DNA from 2 places in the Novosphingobium sp. 9 genome. Region 2 is predicted to be linked to the other one. Evidence: predicted binding sites of a transcription regulator. Region 2 holds the regulator's gene; the other holds the start of a gene.

Region 1 (10,800 bases), 700 kb from region 2:
TATCCGATTTTCCGGGAGCCATTGCGGCCCAACGAGCGAGGTGGGCGGTCGCCGCGCCTGACGGGTTGGGATTGCCGGTCTTGATGAAGCTCACCAGATAGCGACTGATTGTGGCCCCCATCGCGTTGTCGCGCGCTGTGGTCTTGTCGCCGTAGCGCAAGTCCTGCGTATCGAAGAAGAACGGAATATCGGTGGCATGGCCTGCGCCCGGCGCATCGAGGTTCTGGGCGACATAGGAGAAGCGATAGGCGTAGACCGGCACACCCGCGCTGGCGAGTTCGCTGGCGATGTCATGGGCGCCTTTGATCATGAAGCCGGTGTTGCCGCCCATGTCTGCCCCGGTCGCGCCGATCATCACCGGAACATGGGCATAGGCGCCCGAAGCGTAGGCGGCCTTTACGTCGACACCCAGCTTGCCGTCGACGATCGGCGAACTGAAGGTCTTGGGGCCGGGCTTGGGCTGGAACAGCTGCATCATGCTGAGCCCGTCCGTGACCTGTTCGGCGCTGAGCGCGCGCAGCTTGGCGAGGGCCTGCGGGTCATCCGGGGCGATGCCGTTGGCGCTCGCGAAGTTCACGCCGACCTGCTCTGCGCCGGAAAGCGTGGCATCGCCCAAAGTCGAGCCATCGCCGCCTGACATCACGACGGCGCGCTGGAACAGGCCTTTGGTCATCGGCGAGGTAACGAGCGTGTTCACCGAGAACCCGCCCGCGCTTTCGCCCATGATCGTCACGTTCGCCGGATCGCCGCCGAACGCGGCGATATTGCGCTGCACCCAGCGCAGCGCGGCCAACTGGTCCATCGTGCCATAGTTGGCGAGCAGGCCGTGGTCGGGATCGGCCTTGGTCAGTTGCGGATGGGCGAAAGTGCCGAAGCGGCCGAGGCGATAGTTGAAGCTGAAGAACAGCACGCCCTGCTTTGCAAGGCGCGCGCCGGTGTAGGTCGGCGGTGAGGCGCCGCCGTTCACGAAGCCGCCGCCGTAGATCCACACCACCACCGGCAGCTTGCCCTTGGCAGCGACCGGTCGCCACACATTGGCATAGAGGCAGTCTTCGGCAGGCGGTGTGCCGAGCGGCGCGGCATCGCCGGGGAACGGCTCCTGCATGCAGTCATGCGCATAGGCGCTGGCATCGCGCACGCCCTGCCATGTCGCGGCGGGCTGCGGCGCCCGCCAGCGCAAAGGGCCGACCGGAGGCGCGGCGAAGGGAATGCCTTTCCAGCTTTCCACGCCGTCTGCCGTCGTCCCTTTCAGGCTGCCCTCGGCAACTTTGACGACAGGAGCGGAAGGCACTTTCGCGCAGGCCGCGCCAGGCAGCAGCGTGAAGGCGGTCAGAGCGGTCAGCAGCGGGCGGGCAAGGAACGATGAGCGCATAAGGGCAATCTCTCCAGTCGTTTGGCCGCACCATAGCGCGGTTCCACGACGAAGCGAGAGCTTGCACGCACCCTTATTTGCCTCGCGGCGAATCGGCGCGCTTGCGTGCCTGTCAGGCCGGTTTGACGAAACTGTCGATCACGCGCTTGCGCCCGGCCTGCTCGAAGTCGATCTCCAGCTTGTTGCCTTCCTGCTCGGCCACCGTGCCGTATCCGAACTTCTCGTGAAACACGCGTGCGCCTACCGCGATATCGGTGCGCGGCTTGGCGGCAAAGCTGGCGGCGCTGCGGGTGCTCTCGGCCACGCGCTTGGGCACCGTTTCGAAGCTGGCCGCGGCGGCGCGCTGCCAGCCGGGGCCGCGCGTGACGATGCGCGAGGGCTGGTTGCGGGCCACATCCGCGAAGGGATCGGCGTGCTCGCTCCACTGCGCGCGCCACAGCGAGGCGCCGCCCGACAGCGTGGTCTCGCTCTCGACGTGATCCTCGGGCAGTTCGGCGATGAAGCGCGAGGGGATCGAACTGGTCCACTGGCCGTAGATGCGTCGGTTCGCCGCATGCAGGATCGTGCACTTGCGCTTGGCTCGCGTGATCGCGACGTAGGCGAGGCGGCGCTCTTCCTCCAGACTGGCGAGCCCGCCTTCGTCCAGCGCGCGCTGCGAGGGGAACACGCCTTCCTCCCAGCCGGGCAGGAACACGTTGTCGAACTCCAGCCCCTTGGCGCCGTGCATGGTCATGATCGTGACCTTTTCCTCGTCCGCAGCACTCTCGTTGTCCATGACGAGGCTGACGTGTTCGAGGAAATCGCCCAGACTCTCGTATTCCTCCATGGCGCGCGCGAGTTCGACGAGGTTTTCGAGCCGTCCGTTGGCCTCGGGCGTCTTCTCGGCCTGAAGCGCATCGGTATAGCCGCTTTCGTCGAGGACGAGGCGCATCAGGTCTGCCGGGCTGGTGCTCGCCTCCAGATCGCGCCAGCGCGCGAAATCGCGCATCAGCGACAGGAAGGTGTTGCGCGCACGGGCCGGAAGCTCGTCGGTATCGGCGATCTCGATGGCGGCGCGGGCGAGGGGGATGCCGCTACGCCGCGCAAGGCTGTGCAGCTTTTCCAGCGCCTTGGCGCCAAGCCCGCGTTTGGGGGTGTTGTAGATTCGCTCGAACGCGAGGTCGTCCGCCCCTTGCGCGATCACCCGCAGATAGGCGAGCGCGTCGCGTATTTCGGCGCGTTCGTAGAAGCGGAAGCCGCCGACGATGCGATAGCGCATGCCGATCGAGATGAAGCGGTCCTCGAACTCGCGCGTCTGGTACTGGGCGCGCACGAGGATGGCGATCTGGTCGAGCGGGGCGCCTTCGCGCTCCAGCCGCTCGATCTCGTCGCCCACCCGGCGCGCTTCTTCGGGCGCGTCCCATACGCCGATCACGCGCACCTTCTCGCCCGCATGGCGCTCGGTCCACAGCGTCTTGCCGAGGCGCTGGGTGTTCTCGTCGATCAGGCCGGAGGCGGCGGCGAGGATCTGCGGCGTGGAGCGATAGTTCTGCTCCAGCTTGATCACCTTGGCGCCCGGAAAGTCCTTCTCGAACTTGAGGATATTGGCCACTTCCGCGCCGCGCCAGGAATAGATCGACTGGTCGTCGTCGCCCACCACGCAGATATTGCGGCGCGCCTGTGCGAGCAGGCGCAGCCACAGGTACTGGACCTGATTGGTGTCCTGATACTCGTCCACCATCACGTACTTGAAGCGCTGCTGGTACTGCTCCAGCACGTCGCGGTGCTTGCGCAGGATGTTGAGCATGTGCAGCAGCAGATCGCCGAAATCGCAGGCGTTCACCGCGCGCAGGCGATCCTGATAGAGCTGGTAGAACTTCTGCCCCTTGCCGTTGGCATAGGCCTCGTTCTCGCCCGCATCGAGATCGGCGGGGTTGAGGCCGCGGTTCTTCCAGCGGTCGATGCAGCCCGCCAGCTGCTTGGCGGGCCAGCGCTTCTCGTCGATCCCTTCGGCCTGAATCAGTTGCTTGAGCAGGCGTAGCTGATCGTCGGTGTCGATGATCGTGTAGTTCGATTCGAGGCCCACCAGTTCGGCATGGCGGCGCAGCATCTTGGCAGCGATGGCGTGGAAGGTGCCAAGCCACGGCATGCCTTCCACCGCCGGGCCGATCAGCTGGCCGACACGCTCGCGCATCTCGCGCGCGGCCTTGTTGGTGAAGGTGACGCACAGGATCTCGCTCGGCCACGCCAGACGCGCGCGCACCAGATGGGCAAGGCGCCGGGTGAGCGCGGCGGTCTTGCCCGTGCCCGCGCCCGCCAGCATCAGCACCGGGCCTTCGGTGGTCAGCACCGCCTCGCGTTGCGGCGCGTTGAGGCCGTCGATCAGCGGGGCGCCGGAAGGAGCATCGACAGGCGAAACGGAAAAGGCATGAGGGTCGGTCACAGGTGAACAACTAGGGAACGGATGAACGCTGTGCAAGGCTGCTTCGTCGCGATGTGGGCAAGTTCCGGCGGGGTGAGCAGCGCGCATCCCGACGCATATGCGGGAACTTCCGGGGGGCTCCCGCATTGCAACAGGCAGACAGGGGTTGTTGAAGAGAACTCGGAGACAACGATGAAGTTCAATCGAATCACAGCCTTCGCGCTGGCCGCCGCAACGATCTCGTTCACGGGCGTTGCCTATGCGGAAGGGATGAACTCGCAGCACGCCACCGTGACGCAGCGCGATGCCCATGGCCGCGCGACGCAGGTTCAGGTGGATGGCCAGAACTACGCGGTATGTACGAAGAACGTGCAGGATGGCTGCATCAACCCGCGTTCGGCGGGGCTGCACTTCGGTAACGTGCCGCTGGATCACTGGCCGGGCCAGCCTGCCAGCCAGATGTCGGGCGGATAAGGCGCTCGCTTTTCCGGCAAAGAAAAAGGGCGCTCCTTGTGGGGGCGCCCTTTTCGTATGAGTTTCAGGCCTCTGCCGGGCTGCTATCCGCCGCCACCCGCCGCCACCCGCCGCAGCAGGTGCAGCCGCGCCTTGCCGACATCGCGCTGGGCATCGAGTTCGAAGCCCCGAATCGAGACCGCTTCCTTGCCCGAGGTCTCCAGACTCACCCAGGTCTGCTCGCCGATCCAGCCGAGGCGCGTCAGCTTGTCGATCGCGACCTGTCCCGCGCCGGTGTCATAGGGTGGGTCGAGCAGCACGAGGTCGAGCGGCGCTTTCGCAGGCCCCAGCGCCAGCACCGAGGACGCGCGCACATCGCTGATGCCTTGCGCTTTCAGGTTGGCGATATTGCTGCGGATGGCGCGGATCGCGGCGGCGTCCTGATCGACGAACAGGCAATGCGCCGCCCCGCGCGAAAGCGCTTCCAGGCCCAGCGCGCCCGAGCCCGCGAACAGGTCGGCGACTTTCAGGTCCTCGAACGAGCCGAGGCGGCTGGCGAGCATCGAGAACAGCGTCTCGCGCGTGCGGTCCGCCGTCGGACGGGTCGCCTCGCCTTCGGGTGCGGCCAGCTTGCGCCCGCGCCACTGCCCGGAAACGATGCGCAGGCCCGTGCTCTTTGCGCCAGCTGCCTTCGGCCCTGCTGCCTTCGGAGCGAACGGCTTCACTTGCCGCTCTCCAGCGAGTTGCGGAAGCGTTCCAGCGCGGCGGGCGGCACTTCGTAGGCCAGACCCTTGGGCAGGTCGGCCAGCACGAACGGTCCATAGGCAGTGCGCAGCAGGCGGCTGACTTCCAGCCCCAGATGCTCCAGCACGCGGCGTACTTCGCGGTTCTTGCCTTCGGTCAGCGTCAGTTCGATCCACTGGTTACGCCCGGTGCGGCGCTCCATGTTGGCGTCGATCTTGCCGTAGTGCACGCCGTCGATCTCGATCCCCTCGATCAGCGCTTCGAGCTGCGGCTGGGTGATGTCGCCGAAGGCGCGGGCGCGATAGGTGCGCGGCACCGCGCTGGAGGGAAGCTCCAGCTGGCGCTTGAACTCGCCATCGTTGGTCAGCAGCAGCAGGCCTTCGGTGTTGTAATCGAGGCGCCCCACCGGGATCACGCGTCCGGTGCCTTCGGGCAGGGCGTTGCGCAGCGCGGTGTAGATGGTCGGGCGGCCCATCGGATCGCGCTCGGCGGTGAGCAGACCGGCAGGCTTGTGGAACACGAACAGGCGAGTCGCTTCGGGCGCGCCGACCGGCTGATCGTCGACGGTCACGCCGGTCAGGTCCAGCAGAACGGTCGAAGGCGCATCGATCACCTCGTCCCCGCGCTTGACGCGGCCCTCGGCGATCAGGCGCTCGGCATCGCGGCGACTGGCGACGCCTGCGCGGGCGAGCAGCTTGGCGATACGCTCGCCCTCGCGCTCGGGCAGGTTCGGGTTCTTGGGTGTCGGGCCGGTCGGGCGCGAGGTCTTGTGCGGCGCGGTGCGCAGGTCCGGACGGACCGAGGGGCGCTTGTCACTGTCGCGATAGGGCTTGGCGTAAGCCGAACCCGCGCCGCGCAAGGGAGCGCTGGCGCGCGGCGCGCTGCTGTCACGGCGGGGGGCGTCACCGTCGCGGCGCGGAGGGCGGGCGCCTTCGCGGCGTTCAGCGCCGTGAGTCCGCGAGCCGCCGCGCTCTGTGGCAGCATGCGCCGCCCAGGGACGTTCGGATGATCCCTGCTCGTTCGGGATACGCTCCTGCGAACGTCTTTCGCCGGAAGGACGGGCACGCGCAGGCCGTTCGGGATGCGGACGCTCGGAGTAGGGGCGTTCCGGGCGGGCACGGTCGTCGCGATGGGGACGCTCGCCGAACGCAGGTCGTTCGTTGCGCGTGTGAACGCCGCCCATCGAGGCGCTGCGGATGGGAGCGCCCCGCGACGCGCCGCTGCCGGCCTCGCTCTCGGCGCGATTGCCCCGGCGCTCATCGCCGCGGCGGTGTGCTCCGCGCTGCTGCTCTTCGCGGGCGCGACGCCGGTCGCCGAAGCGGGCAGGGGCCTTGTCGGCGGGAGCGGCGCGCTCGCTGCGGCGCGGGCCGCGATGCCCGATCCGGCCTTCATCGCGTGAAGGGCGTTCGGCGCTGCGCGCATCGTCGCGAGAGTTGCGATCACGCGCCGCGCGCTCGTCGCGACCCAGACGGCGCTCATCGCGGTGGGCGTCGCGGCGATCTTCGGAGCGGCCGCGTGAGGGGGCCTGACGATCCCGGCTATCCCGGTCGCGGCCTTCGGAGGCGCGCTCGTCACGGCCTCTGCCACTGCGCGAACCGGCTCCGCGTGCGCCTGCACTTGCGCCATTGCCGTTACGCGGCGGACCGGGGCGCTTCGGGCCGTTCGATTTATAGGGTGGTTTGGACATGGCTTGCGCCATACCTGTTGATCGCCTTCGCTTCCAGCCTTCCCATGACGTCAATTGGCTTTACCGTGATCGTTCGCACCGACGCAGCCATGGAGAATCGCGCAGATGTCCGAAGCCCCCGCCGCACGCAAACGCGGCTGGCATTCGCTGGGGATGGCTCTGGCCAACCGCAAGACGGCCTTCATGCTCATCTTCGGCTTCGGTTCGGGCCTGCCTTTCGCGCTGTTTCTGGGCACGCTCTATGCCTGGCTGAGCGAAGCGGGCGTCGATCTGGAAACGATGGGCGTCTTTTCGCTTATTGGTCTGGCCTATGCCTTCCAGTTCCTGTGGTCGCCGCTGCTCGACCGGATGGACATTCCCGCCTTGCGCAAGCTGGGCAAGCGTAAGCAGTGGATCGTGCTGGCGCAAATGCTGCTGGGTGCGATCCTGGTGACGCTGAGCGTGCTCAACCCGAAGACCGACCTCGGCTGGTTCTCGCTGCTCGCTGCAATCGGTGCCTTCGCCTCGGCAACGCAGGATATCGTCATCAACGCCTGGCGCATCGACATCGCCGATGAGGAAGCGACGATCGACGTGCTCTCGACGGTCTATCAGATGGGCTACCGCATGGCCTCGCTGGTCGGGGGGCGCTCGGCCTCATTCTGGCGGCACGGATCGGCTGGCCGGAAACCTATCTGCTGATGGGCGCGGTATTGCTGGTGATCGGCATCGCCGGTCTGTTCGCTCCCGATGCCGAGGCCAGCGGGCCGACCGCCGAGGAGCAGGACGCCATGCTCGACCTGAGGCGCGCAGGCGAGCTTGATCCCGTGGTGCGCCTGCGTGCGCTGCTGGTGGTGGGCGCGCTGTGGGCAGCCGCGCTGGTCGCGGTGATCGTGTTCATGGTCAAATCGATGACCGCTCCGGTCGGCGAGCGCCCCGATCCCACTGCATTCATTACCACCGGCGGCCCGCTGATCGTGATCGCCACGATCGTGCTGCCCGCGCTTGTCGCAGGATGGCTGGTCGCCCAGCGCAAGCGTGGACGCCATGTGCTGGAAGCGGACCTTCCCGGTGGGCGGGAGCATGTCTCGATCGCCGACCATCTCTACCGCGCCCTGCTGTTGCCGCTGGTGGAATTCGTCGGGCGGCTGGGCTGGTCGCTGGTGCTGATCCTGGCGCTGGTGCTGACCTACCGCATCTGCGATGCGATCTGGGGCACGTTCGCCTATCCCTTCTATCTGGGCTATCTGAAGTACAGCAACGATGAGGTGGCGATCGCCTCGAAGTTCTTCGGCGTGGGTGCCACCGTGCTGGGGCTGGCGCTGGGCGGCGGTCTGTTGACGGTACTGGGGCGTATGCCCACGCTGCTGCTGGGCGCCGTGCTCGCGGCGCTGACCAACCTGCTCTATGCCGATCTGGCCTCGGGCGGCGCGCATATGGCAGTCCTGGCGCAGTGGACCGGCATGACCCGCATGGTCGAGGCATTCGGCGGAGAGCCGCGTCTTGCCAGCCTGATGATCACCATCGGGATCGAGAATCTGGCGACCGGTATCGCGTCTGCCGCCTATGTGGCGTGGCTGTCCTCGATCGTTGCCAAGGGATACAGCGCCGTACAGTACGCCCTGCTGTCATCGCTGACGATGCTGGTCGGCACGCTCGGGCGCGGGGCGCTGGGGCAGATGATCGCCGATCAGGGCTATCATGCGATGTTCGTCTTCGTGACGTGGATCGGCGGGTTTGCCATCGTGCTGTGCGCGCTGGAGTGGTGGCGTTCGGCACGGGTGGCGCGGCGGCCGGCCACGCTCTAAGGCGCGCAACCCGCTGCCAACTCGGCGGTTGTGTCCCTGATCTCAGCCTGTAGGCTGGCTTCGAGGGGACATGATCGATGCGGGTGAATTACGGATACGAGAATGCCCGAGCCTGCATGGCGCTTGTTGCCTGTGCCGTGCTGGCGGCAGAGCCTGCTCCGGCAGCCGCGCAGGCTTCGCGCGATCTGCTGACGACGGCGGCGTTTGGTACGAACGACAAGGTCAGGGCGCTCCAGCTGATCGCGCAGGCGACGGCCAATGCCGACCGGGCGCTGGCTGTGCATCCCACAGATCGCGAGTCCGCTCTCCAGCGCGCCGTGGCCATCGGCTATCGCGGCAAGCTGCTGCGCAGCCGCTCCGAAGTGATGGCATCATTGGCCGCGTTCAAGGCTTTGCTGGTGCAGGACCCGCGCAATCCCGATGTGCTGATGGCGATCGCGGCGTGGCATCTGGGCGCGGTGGACCAGCTTGGCGGTCTCCTTGCCCGCGCCGCGCTCGGTGCGCGCCGGGACGAGGGGCTGGCAGCGATGGCGCGCGCGGTTGAACTTGGCGGCAACGAGGCGTTCTATCCGGGCATCGCGGCGCTGCTGCAGATCCGCAGCGATCCCAAGGCCGTGGCGAAGGCGCGCCGTCTGGCGGAGGTCGCCGCCACGGCACAGGTCTCTGATCCACTCGATTCGGTGATGAAGCGCGCCGCGCTGACGATACTGCCCAGCTTGCGGGCAGGTGATGGCAAGGCCGCTGCGGCGCTGGCGCTCAAGCTGCTGCCGTTCGGCAGGCTGGAGACCTGACAGCGCTTTGCGTCAGTCCGGAATCTCGTCGTTGGCGCGCAGGACTTCGCCTGAAAGGTAGAGCGAGCCTGCGATCAGCACCGGCAGGCCATCGTCGGGCAGCGCTGCGAGTGCCGCTTCCACGCTGGGTGCAGCGATGGCGTCGGGGCCGAAATCGCGGGCCTCGTGCATGTCGTGACCGGGCACCGGCACGGCGCTGAGGCTGGCGAGGCTGGCCTCCAGCGGTCCGGTGAGCGCACGCGGGTCCTTGTTCGCCAGCATGCCGATGACGAGGTGCAGGCGCTGGCCCGCAAAGTGCCGGGCGATGGCAAGCCCCGCGTCCGGGTTGTGCCCACCGTCCAGCCAGACCTCGCGATTACCCGCATGGGCTACCAGCGGCCCTGCCGAAAGGTGTTGCAGGCGCGCGGGCCAGCGAGCGGCGCGGATGCCCTGCGCCATCGCCTCGGGCGAGACGGTCACGCGGTCCTGATGGCGCAACATGGCGACGGCAAGCGCGGCATTCTCGGCCTGATGACGGCCCGGCAGGCTTGGCAGCGGCAGGGTGAGGGCGCCGAAGCGGTCCGAATAGTCGATGACCTCGGTGACGCTGGCATCCCAGCCGGTGCCGCGCATGTGCAGCGGCGCGCCTGCGTTCAGGGCCGCGCGCTCGATCTCCAGCCTTGCGGCCTCGGGATAGGACAGGGTGCAGAGCGGTGAGGGGCCGCGCACGATGCCGGCCTTCTCGAAGGCGATGCGGGCGAGAGGTTCCTGCGGCACGCCGGGTTCGGGACGCAGCAGGAAGGCCTCGTGATCGATGCCGAGCGTGACGATGCCGAGCGCGGCGGCATTGTCGATCACGTTGGTCGCATCGAGCCGTCCGCCAAGGCCGACCTCGATCACGCAGGCATCGGCAGGCACGCGCGCGAACGCCAGGAAGATCGCTGCCGTGGTCACTTCGAAGAAGCTGGGCGACAGGTCTTCGCCCGCGTCCAGAACTTCGGCCAGCAGATCGGCCAGCATCGCGTCGGACACCAGCTCTCCGGCCAGCCGGATACGCTCGTTGTAGCGCACCAGATGCGGCTTGGTGGCCGAATGGACCTTCAGGCTCTGCGCTTCCAGCATGTATCGCAGGTAGGTGCAGGTCGATCCCTTGCCGTTGGTGCCCGCGACATGGAACACCGGCGGCAGCCGCTTGTGCGGATCGCCGAGGCGCTCCAGCAGGGCGCGGATCGTCTCCAGCCCCAGCCGCCCCTGCGGCACGGTGAGCGCGCCCAGCCGGTCGAGCTGGGCCTGAACCTCGGGGCTGTCCGAGACCGCAAAATCGCGCAAAGGGCGATCCTCAGGCGGTTTCGCGCGCGGTGTGCACCGCGTCGGACAGCGCAGCGGTCAGCTCGCGAAGCGCCGCCGGGGCGTTGTCGCCGTGCTGCTTCACCAGATCGATGAAGGCCGAGCCGACGACCACGCCGTCCGCTACCTTTGCGATGGCAGCGGCCTGTTCGGGGGTACGCACGCCGAAGCCCACCGCGACCGGCAGCGAGGTGCTCGCCTTGATCCGCGTTACCGCGTCCTCGATCGAGCTTTGCGCG
Region 2 (10,800 bases):
AAACCCCGCCGCCCGCCGCCTGCGAGAGCGCGCAGTTCGAGGGCACCCCGCTCACCCACTGCACCGCGCGGACCGGTCTCAACCGGATCGTGACCGTGCTGGGACCTGCAGGCGGCAAGCCTTACCGTAGCCTCTCCGAACTGGCCCTCGCCCGCAGCCATGCGCAAGGCGGCAAGGCCCAGCCTGCCGTCGCCTTTGCGATGAATGCAGGCATGTTCGACACACAGGGCCTTCCCATCGGCTACTACGTCGAGAACGGAAAGCGCGGCCACGAACTGAACACCAACGAAGGCTGGGGCAATTTCCACCTCAAGCCCAACGGCGTGTTCTACGGCGCGGCGAACGGCCCCTGGGCGATCCGCACCAGCGACGATTTTCAGGCCCATGTCTCCAGCCGCCCAGACTTCGGCACGCAATCGGGGCCGATGCTGGTGATCGGCGGCAAGCTGCACCCCAAGCTCGACAGCGACGGTGCTTCGCTCAAGCTGCGCAACGCCGTGGGCGTGGACGACAAAGGCAACGCCCATTTCGTCATCGCCGATGCCCCGGTCTCGTTCGGGCGCCTTGCGCGCTATTTCCGCGATGTGCTCCATTGCCGCAACGCGCTGTTCCTCGATGGCTCGGTCTCCTCCTTGTGGGACCCCGAACATGGCCGTGTCGACGGCGGCCCTGCGCTCGGCCCCTTGATCGTCGTCGAGAAAAGGACGAAGGCGAAACCATGATCCTCGTCATCGACAATTACGACAGCTTCACCTGGAACCTCGTCCACTACCTGATGGAACTGGGCGCGCAGGTTGAGGTCGTGCGCAACGACGCGCTTTCCGCCGCGCAGGCCGTGGGTTCGGGCGCCAAGGGCTTCCTGATCTCGCCCGGCCCCTGCACGCCGAACGAGGCAGGCGTCAGCCTCGATCTCGTGGGCGCGGCGGCGGACAGCGGCATTCCACTGCTGGGCGTGTGCCTTGGCCACCAGTCGATCGGCCAGTATTTCGGCGGCAAAGTGGTGCGCGGCGGGCTGATGCACGGCAAGACCAGCCCGGTCACGCACGATGGCAGCGGCGTCTTCGCAGGCCTGCCCTCGCCGTTCACCGCGACGCGCTATCACTCGCTGATCGTCGAGGACATCCCCGAGGTGCTCCACGTCAACGCGCGCAGCGACGACGATCACGTCATGGGCTTCCGCCACAGGACGCTGCCGATCCACGGCGTGCAGTTCCACCCCGAATCGATCGCGACCGAGCACGGCCACGCGATGCTCGCCAACTGGCTCAAGGCCTGCGGTGTCGATGCGGTGCTGCCCGAGCGAGTGCGCGCGAAAGAAAGCCTGAGCGCGTGATCGCCACCCTCCCCGATCCGCTCCACCCGATTGCCGAGGACGAGGCCGAAGCCGCGTTCGGTGCGATCCTCGACGGGCAGGTTCCCGAAGAGACCATCGCCGCGTTTCTGATCGCGCTGTCCGAGCGTGGTGAAGTCGCCAGCGAGATCGTCGGCGCCGCACGGGCGATGCGCGCGCGGATGATCCCCATCGATGCGCCTGCCAATGCGCTCGACGTGTGCGGCACCGGCGGCGACGGGCACCATACGCTCAACGTCTCGACCGCCGTCTCGCTGGTGGTCGCGGCCTGCGGCGTGCCGGTCGCCAAGCACGGCAACCGCGCGGCGAGTTCCAAGGCAGGCGCGGCGGACACGCTCGAAGCGCTCGGCCTCAATCTCGACCGGGCGGCGGAGACGGCGGAAGAGACGCTGCGCGATCTCAATATCTGTTTCCTGTTCGCCGCTGCCCATCACCCGACGATGGGGCGCCTGATGCCGCTGCGCCGCGCGATCGGACGCCGCACGATCTTCAACCTGATGGGGCCGCTCGCCAATCCCGCGAAAGTCACGCGCCAGCTGGTCGGCATTGCGCGTCCGGCCTACGTGCCGATCTATGCCGAGGCGATCCTGCGGCTCGGCACCGAGCACTCGATGGTGATCTCGGGCGACGAGGGTCTCGACGAGCTGAGCCTTGCGGGCGGCAACGAAGTCGCCGACATTCGCGGCGGCGAAGTCTCGATGCGCCGTGTCGCGCCGCTCGACGTGGGTCTGCCCGAAGCCGGGATCGACGCGATCCGGGGCGGCGATCCGGCCTATAACGCGGCGGCCTTGCGCGGCCTGCTGATGGGCGAGCCCTCGGCCTATCGCGACGCGGTGCTGCTCAATGCGGCAGGCGCGCTGATGGTCGCGGGCGAAGTCTCCTCGTGGCGCGACGGCGTCGAGGAAGCCGCCGAGGCCATCGACAAGGGGCTCGCCAAGGCCCTGCTCGACTGCTGGATCGACACGCTGCGCTGAAGCAAGCATCCCTACTTTTTCAAGGTTTCTCCCGATGGCCGACAAGCTCACCGAAATCTGTGCGACCAAGCGCGAGGAAGTCCTCGCTCGCAAGGCACTGACCACGCTCGCCGATCTTGATGCGCGTACCGCCCAGCAGAGCGCTCCGCGCGGCTTCGAGGCAGCGCTGCGGACCAAGGCCGAGACCGGCTTCGCGCTGATCGCCGAGATCAAGAAAGCCTCGCCCTCCAAGGGCCTGATCCGCGAGGACTTCCGCCCCGCAGAGCACGCCGCAGCCTATGAACAGGGCGGCGCGGCCTGTCTTTCGGTTCTGACCGACGCCCCCTACTTTCAGGGGCACGAGGATTTCCTGATCGAGGCGCGCGCGGCCTGTGCGCTGCCGGTGATCCGCAAGGACTTCATGATCGATCCGTGGCAGGTGGCCGAAGCGCGCGCCATCGGCGCCGATGCCATCCTCATCATCGTCGCCGCGCTCGACGATGTACTGATGGCCGAGATCGAGGCCGCCGCGCACGGCTATGGCATGGACTGCCTTGTCGAAGTGCACAACGAAGAGGAAATGGCGCGCGCGGCCAGGCTGAAGTCGCGCCTCATCGGCGTGAACAACCGCGATCTCAAGCGCTTCGTCACCGACATCGGCGTGACCGAGCGCCTCGCACCGCTGGCGCCCGAAGGCACCCTGCTGGTGAGCGAGAGCGGGATCAACGCCCATGCCGACCTCACGCGCCTGTCGGCATGCGGCGCGCGGACCTTCCTTGTCGGCGAAAGCCTGATGCGCCACGCCGACGTCACCGCCGCCACCCGCGCGCTGCTGACGGGGGCCTGAGCGTCCCTCACCCCTCCAGCGGCAGCATCAGTTCGGTGAGCGCCTCGGCTTCGGGCACCATCGGGTAAAGCCGCACGCGCTCGCAGAACAGCGGATAGTCGCGCAAGGTCTCGCCGCTGGCGGGCAGCCAGTCGCGATAGAGCGCGATGGCCGGGGCTTCGAGGTCCATCCCCCGCCCCGGCACCGGCAAGACCGCCACGCGCCCGCCGGGAATCTCGACCCGCTCGACACCGGCCGCCGCATCCCCCTTGAACGCGCCCAGCTTCGCCGCCGGAACCGAAGCGCAGAGCACCAGTCGATAGTCCTCCACCGGCACGCTGCGCGGATCGACCGGGAACAGCGTGAAGGTGCGGCTGAGCGGCGGCACCAGCCCCGCCTCGCGTCGCAAGTCGATGAAGCGGCGGATGGTGTCCTCCAGCGACGCCGGACCGCCGCGATGCTCCATGGCGGCGACGATCACGGGAGCAAATTCGCGAATTTCAACACCATTCAGCATCGTAGCATTCGTCATCACACGGCTCCTTGCCTGTTGAAGTCTGTCGCCCAGATCGCGCCAGGCGCTCCAGTTCGGCGCGCGGCGAAACGCGCTGGGAGAGCTTGCGAACTGCCGCCGGAAAGCGCGGGTGAACGCCTCCAGTGTCTCGTAGCCGGCATCGAACGCGAGATCGGTCACGCCCGTTTGCGAATGGAAGCCGAGGCGATGCGCCGCGCGGTGAAGCCGCAGGCCTTGCGCGAAATCGTGCGCGGTCAGCCCCGCCAGCCCGCGAAACTGGCGATGGAAGTGATAGCGCGAGAACCCTGCCACCTCGGCCAGCGCCTCAAGATCAGCGGGGCGGCCCTCCTCAGCCTCGATCCGCGCGATCACGGCAGCGAAGCGGTCGGCGTAAGGGTCTCGGCGAGGCGGGTTCTGCGTCATGCCGCTGCTTGTGACAGGATTCGCAGCGGCCCGCCTGCCCGATCTTGCGCTTGTGCGCCCCTTTGAAAGAACATCGTTTTTGTCAGGCACCCTGTCCTGCACCCTGTCCTACTGCGCGCGATTGTGCCAACCAGAGAACATGCTCCACGCTCCCTTTCCTTTCCTGCCCTTGCAAGTGGACACTGCCGACCGGCAAGGCGACACCTTTGCGCCCGAAGATAACGCTGTTAACTTCGGTAAAGTTCGCGTTTTCAATCAGGTAAGCCAGTGTTTCACGTCCAAGGTGACACTTCCTCTCTGGACCGTGTCAACTGTGTCAACCAGCCTCGCCTCGAAGCCGATTTCGGAAAGGTCCATCGCATGACCCGCTCGCTCACCCACATCGATGCCGAGGGCACCGCGCGCATGGTCGATGTCGGGGGCAAGGCCGAGACACAGCGCCTCGCCATCGCCTCGGGCCGCATCACGATGGCCCCCGAAGCGCTCGCCGCGATCCGCGCCGGGAACGCGCCCAAGGGCGACGTGCTGGGCACGGCGCGCATCGCCGGGATACTCGCCGCCAAGAAGACCGGCGACCTCATCCCGATGTGCCATCCGCTCGCGCTCGATGCGGTCAATCTGGACTTTTCGTTCGAGGACAATGCCGTCAGGGCCACCGCCACCGCCTCGCTCACCGGGCGCACGGGCGTCGAGATGGAGGCGATCACCGCCGTCTCGATCGCGCTGGTGACGATCTACGATATGGCCAAGGCGCTCGACAAGGCGATGGTCATCGAGGGCATCCGCCTGATCGAGAAACGCGGCGGCAAGTCCGGCCACTGGCGCGCTCCCGACGCCCCCGACGCGCCGGAGCCCATCGCATGACACCGCCGCTGCCTCTGGAGGACGCGCAGGCACGTCTGCTGGCACTGGTGGAACCGCTATCACCGGAAACGATCGCGACTCAGCATGCCGCGGGCCGCTCCCTTGTCGCGCCCCTGCTCGCCCGGCGCACCCAGCCTGCCGCCGACCTCTCGGCGATGGACGGCTACGCGCTCCGCGCGGACGATCTTTCCGGCCCCTGGCGCGTAATCGGCGAAAGCGCTGCCGGGCATCCTTTCCACGGCACGCCCAAGGCGGGCGAAGCGGTGCGGATCTCCACCGGCGCTCTGCTGCCCGCAAGCGCCGATGCGGTGATCGTACAGGAAGATGTCATCCGTGAGGGGATGTTCTCACCCTGACCGGCGACGGCCCGGACACGCCCCGCAGCCACGTCCGCCCGGCCGGGATGGATTTTCGCACGGGTGACACTGTCATTCCGGCCGGAGCGCCTCTCGCCCCGGCAAGCCTTGCCCTCGCCCTTTCAGCGGGACATGGCACGCTCGATGTCCACCGACTTCCCTCGCTTGCCGTCATCGACAGCGGCGACGAACTTGCAGACGATCCCGCCGACTGCGCCTTGCATCGCATTCCGGCGAGCAACGGCGTCATGCTGAGCGCCCTTGCTGCACCGCTCTGTCATGGCGTCACCCGGACCGGCCCGGTCGCGGATCGTGCGGACGCCCTGCTCGCAGCGTTCGAAAGCGCCCGCGATGCCGATGTCATCGTCACCAGCGGCGGCGCCTCGGTGGGCGACCACGACCTGATCCGGCCCGCGTTGGAAACCTGGGGGGCGCAACTCGCTTTCTGGCGCGTGGCGATCAAGCCCGGCAAACCGCTGCTGATCGCAACGCGCGAAAATGCTGCCCGTCGCCAGATAATCGTGGGATTGCCCGGAAATCCGGTGTCGGCATTCGTGACCGGATATTTCTTCCTGCTCCCTTTGCTACGCCGACTGGGTGGCGCGAAAATGGCGACCCCGCGCTCGATCGTCACCCGTCTGGCCGGCTCGACGCCCGCGACCGGTAGCCGCCGTGAGTTCGTTCGGGGAATATGGGACGGCGAAGCGGTTCAGCCCATACCCTTGCGCGATAGTGGCGCACTGACATCTCTGGCTCATGCCGATGCCCTTATCGATCTTCCCGCTGGCAGCCCGCCCCGCCGGCAGGGTGACAATGCGCGCATCTACTTGATCCGGAACGGCGGTATTGCTTGACCGGGCGCAATTTGTTGCTTAGTTGTTCTCACATTGTTCACGCTTTAGAGCAGTGAGGCGGTCATGCCTCACCAGATCGGCAAGAGGCAGCGACCATGTTGACGCGCAAACAGCACGAATTGCTCCGGTTCATTCAGGTCCGTCTGGAAGAAAGCGGTATCTCGCCAAGCTTTGAAGAAATGAAGGAAGCCCTCGACCTCAAGTCCAAGTCGGGTGTGCACCGCCTGATTTCGGCACTGGAGGAACGCGGCTTCATTCGCCGCCTGCCCAACCGGGCCCGCGCGCTGGAAGTCCTGCGCCAGCCCGAAGACGCCACAAGCAAGCCCGCTCCGTCCCGCCCGGCAGAGGCTGGCGTTGCAGCCTCCTCGCTCACAAGCGGCACGCCTGCGCCTCGCACTCCGGCGAACAATAACGATGTGATCGAAATTCCTCTTCACGGAAAGATCGCTGCCGGCGTTCCGATCGAGGCCCTTGAAACGCACGCAATGTTGCCCGTGCCTGCCGCTCTGCTGGGCGCCGGCGACCACTATGCACTGGAGGTTTCGGGGGACTCGATGATCGAGGCAGGTATTCTCGATGGCGACTTCGCCCTGGTCAAACGCACCAATACAGCGCGTGACGGGGAAATCGTGGTGGCACTTGTGCGCGGAGAAGAAGCCACTCTCAAATATCTTCAGCGTGAGGGTGGCATGGTTCGGCTGGAACCTGCCAACGCCGCTTACGAACCTCAGATCTATGCCCCGCAAGACGTCGAGGTTCAGGGCAAACTCGCCGGCCTGCTGCGCCGCTACCATTGAACCGGAATTGCGGTAGATGACTGCTCCGACATGGCAAAGCAGTCATCTTGCAATCGACAGGCAAGCTCCCGCCTCGCAGCCGGGTCCAGCCCCCTATAGCGCTGAAGACGATACTGAACGGTCGTCTGATTGAGAATGATCGTCGGATCGCAATCGCAGTCGATGGTTCGTCCCGCTGGGTATGGGCCGCCACCAGCCATGCCCCCCTTGCCCTGCGGCAACGGTATCGACGGACTGGCCTTCCAGATCGATCGACAGGCCGCCGGTACGGCCCAGTGTATCGCGATCGATCAATAGCCACGCGGGCCGGCAACTCGATGCCAGCCATCGATCGGCGATCACAATGTCGGCACCGGCGCATGCCGCCGCAAGACTACGCTCGCTGACCGCTTCATGCCCGCGAGACAGAAGAACGCGCCACAAGCGCCCTGTCTTCGAAATATCGATACGACAGAAATCGTCATTGCATCGCGCCGACGGCCAGGTCTCCAATGGCCGCAGATCTCCGGAAAAGCCGGCTATTTCCTTGATGCTCTGGCGGGTATAATCGCTGCGAGTATTGCGTAATGTCAGCAGAGTGCGCCCCCCGTCCTCGACGATGGCAACATGTCGGCCATCGCCTGTGACGAGAATATCGGGCGGTTGCAGAGTACATAGCCACAGCACGCCTGCGAATGCGGGCAACAGCCCCCACAGGCGCACAGCCCCACGCCAAAGCCCCAACCATAGCCCGCCAAACGCAAACAGGGCAAAAGCCACACCGCTCATCGTGGGCAACAGCGTGACAGCGCCTGGGCGCTCGGCCACCCAATGCGCCAGCCCGATGAGAAAGCGGATCGCCTGTCCCGCCACCCACCATGCCGGCGCGCCCAGATGGGCAATATCCAGCACAAGCGCCAATGCGACCGCAGGCATGATCACGACAGTCGTCAGCGGGATCGCGATGACATTCGCAATCGCCCCGTAGAGCCCCGCTCGATGAAAGTGATAGAACCCGATGGGCATCAGCGCCAATTCGACGACGATGCCAGAGATGAGAAGCATCGCGGTCGCGCGGGCGGTTCGCGCGATCACCCCCTCTTCGCGAGGCGCCAGAAATCGCCGGACCGGCTGTGCACCGCTGAGACTGACAATCGCCAGAACGGCGGCGAAGCTCATCTGGAAGCTGGGCCCTACCATGGCTTCCGGCCAGATCAGCAGAACGCCGAAGGCCGCGACCGCGAGCATGCGCAAGGAAAGCGCCTCACGCCCCGTCGCCATCGCCGCCAGCACGAGGAGCGCCCCAAAACACGAGCGCATCGTCGGCACCTGCGATCCGGTTAGCACAGTGTAGGCAATCCCCGTCATCGCTCCGGATATTGCTGCCAAAAACGGCAGACGTGCTCGCAGGACTATCCCAGGGACCAGCGCAAGCACGCGCAGAACGAGAAAATAGGCTGCTGCTATCACGGCACTGACATGGAGCCCGCTGATCGATAGCAGATGCGCCAGCCCGGCATCGCGCATCGCCTGCGCATCGCTTTCAGGAATGGCGCCGACATCGCCCGACGCAAGCGCGCTGGCGATCCCCCCGGTATCCTTGCCCAGCCTGTCGAGGATATGGGCTGCCAATCGGTTGCGCAATTCACCGATACGGTCTCGCGCCCCGTCGTGCGAAACGACTCGCAGTTCCGACATCGCCGATCCGGTTGCCGACAACCCTGAAAACCACGCCGTGCGGGCAAAGTTGTAGGCACCAGGCAACATCGGCGGTGCTGGCGGCATAAGTCTGACTTTCGCGCGAACGGTATCTCCCGCCTTCGCCCCTCCGCCACGATACTCATCCGGCACATTCACGCGCACTTTCGAGGCTCCAGAGCCGGAAAGCGTCCCGACAGCCAAAATCAATTGTTCGCGATGCAGCGCCGGTTGTGGTTGCATAGCAAGCACAACCCCTTCGATTTCCGACACGCCACTGCCTTCGAACGGCGCCGGACCGATGATGCTCGAACGCGCCCAAACGACGCACAGGCCTGCCGTCGCCATCAGTATAAGACCGAGCAATGCTCTGAAAATATGCGGATAATTGACATACCCCGGACGAAGCAGCCACAGCAGCCCGACCATCGTTGCTGCACCTGCGAGGAACAGGGACCATTCCCGCACAGAGCCAAGCGCGAACCACGATACAATACCTGCACCAAATGCAACTGACAGCCATGGCGCGCGTTCGTATGCCGCCCGGACAAGAAAATCTTCGAGCCCGGCCAAACCCCTCGACAAACGCCTCGCGGTGTTCCAAGGCCCCTGCTGCAACGCAGCGGGCGCCGGATCAACCGGCAGCGAACTGCGGTTTCGGGACGCGGCATGGGAGGCCATGCCGCCCATAGGACAGGAAGGACGAATAAATGGCAAGCGAGGTTGCAACGGGATCTGCGGCAGGCAAACGGCCGGTCGTCACCCGGTTCGCGCCCTCGCCGACCGGGTTCCTTCATATCGGCGGCGCGCGCACGGCGCTGTTCAACTGGCTGTTCGCCCGCCACCACGGCGGCAAATACCTCCTGCGCATCGAGGACACCGACCGTGAGCGCTCGACCGAGCCCGCGATCGAAGCCATTTTCGATGGTCTGCGCTGGCTGGACCTTGACGGCGACGAGGCCCCGGTGTTCCAGTTCGCCCGCTCCGATCGCCATGCCGAAGTCGCCGCACAGATGCTGGCCTCGGGCGATGCCTATCGCTGTTACCTGACGCAGGACGAACTCGCCGAGCGCCGCAAGAAGGCGCAGGAAGAGCGCCGCCCCTTCCGCATCGACAGCGAATGGCGCGATGCCGATCCTTCGACCTGGCCCGCCGACGCTTCGTATGTCGTGCGCGTGAAGGCGCCGCGTGAAGGCGAGACGACGATCGTCGATCTCGTTCAGGGCGCCGTCACCGTCCAGAACGTGGAAATCGACGATTTCGTGCTGCTGCGCTCGGACGGCACGCCCACGTATATGCTGGCGGTGGTTGTCGATGACCACGACATGGGCGTCACCCACGTCCTGCGCGGTGACGATCACCTGAATAACGCGTTCCGCCAGCTTGCCATCCTGAACGCCATGGGCTGGGACGTGCCGGTCTACGGACACGTTCCGCTGATCCATGGCGCGGACGGTGCCAAGCTGTCCAAGCGCCACGGCGCGCTCGGCGTTGATGCCTATCGCGACGAGATGGGCCTGCTGCCCGAAGCCGTGTTCAATTACCTGCTGCGCCTTGGCTGGGGCCATGGCGACGACGAGATCATCTCGCGCGAGCAGGCGGTCGAGTGGTTCGACATGGCCGATGTCGGCAAATCGCCCTCGCGCTTCGACATTGCGAAACTGCAGAATCTCAACGGGCACTACCTGCGTGAAGCTGATGACGAGCGCCTTGCCGCGCTGGTCGCGCCGCGCGTCGAGGCTGCCGGCTATGCCGACATCGACCTTGGGCTGCTGGCCCAGGCGATGCCCGTACTCAAGGTCCGCGCCAAGGACCTGAACGAACTTGCCGAAGGCGCTGCCTTCCTGTTTGCCAAACGCCCTCTTGCGTTCAGCGAGAAGGCACAGGCGCTGCTGACCGACGAGGCGCGGGGGCGCCTCGCCTCGATGCACGAGCGCCTGTCCGGGCTGTCCGACTGGACGCCGGAGGCACTGGAAGCGAACCTGAAGGCAATGGCCGAGGACCTGGGGGTCGGACTCGGCAAGCTCGCACAACCGCTGCGAGCCGCTCTGACGGGTCAGACGACCTCGCCAGGCATTTTCGACGTACTGGTTCTGCTCGGGCGGGACGAAAGCCTTGCGCGCATCGGCGCTCAAAGCTCTGCCCCGGTCGGGTCCCAATCATAAAACAAAGGAGTTTGGATAGG

Evidence for each region. The regulator LexA, encoded in region 2, represses DNA repair genes until DNA is damaged. The targets are predictions, from matches to a motif close to GTTCCNCNCTTGTTCT.
Region 1: the regulator LexA is predicted to act here: its motif matches at 3,798-3,813, upstream of CI805_RS12555 (ATP-dependent helicase).

The regions. Positions count from the first base shown of each region.
Region 1 covers NZ_CP022707.1:2,556,722-2,567,521, reverse strand. Annotated here, with positions in the region: gene CI805_RS12560 (carboxylesterase/lipase family protein) at 1-1,372, opposite strand, end outside; gene CI805_RS12555 (ATP-dependent helicase) at 1,485-3,794, opposite strand; gene CI805_RS12550 (hypothetical protein) at 3,966-4,247, shown strand; gene rsmD (16S rRNA (guanine(966)-N(2))-methyltransferase RsmD) at 4,331-4,891, opposite strand; gene CI805_RS12540 (pseudouridine synthase) at 4,948-6,657, opposite strand; gene CI805_RS12535 (hypothetical protein) at 6,763-7,338, shown strand; gene CI805_RS12530 (hypothetical protein) at 7,338-8,444, shown strand; gene CI805_RS12525 (hypothetical protein) at 8,522-9,235, shown strand; gene CI805_RS12520 (bifunctional folylpolyglutamate synthase/dihydrofolate synthase) at 9,248-10,543, opposite strand; gene trpA (tryptophan synthase subunit alpha) at 10,554-10,800, opposite strand, start outside.
Region 2 covers NZ_CP022707.1:1,855,347-1,866,146, reverse strand. Annotated here, with positions in the region: gene CI805_RS09280 (phosphodiester glycosidase family protein) at 1-722, shown strand, start outside; gene CI805_RS09275 (anthranilate synthase component II) at 719-1,333, shown strand; gene trpD (anthranilate phosphoribosyltransferase) at 1,333-2,325, shown strand; gene trpC (indole-3-glycerol phosphate synthase TrpC) at 2,360-3,151, shown strand; gene CI805_RS09260 (GyrI-like domain-containing protein) at 3,159-4,067, opposite strand; gene CI805_RS09255 (hypothetical protein) at 4,066-4,431, shown strand; gene moaC (cyclic pyranopterin monophosphate synthase MoaC) at 4,428-4,931, shown strand; gene CI805_RS20890 (hypothetical protein) at 4,928-5,287, shown strand; gene CI805_RS09245 (molybdopterin-binding protein) at 5,335-6,141, shown strand; gene lexA (transcriptional repressor LexA) at 6,237-6,938, shown strand; gene CI805_RS09235 (ComEC/Rec2 family competence protein) at 7,032-9,296, opposite strand; gene gltX (glutamate--tRNA ligase) at 9,326-10,780, shown strand; gene CI805_RS09225 (citrate synthase) at 10,800-10,800, shown strand, end outside.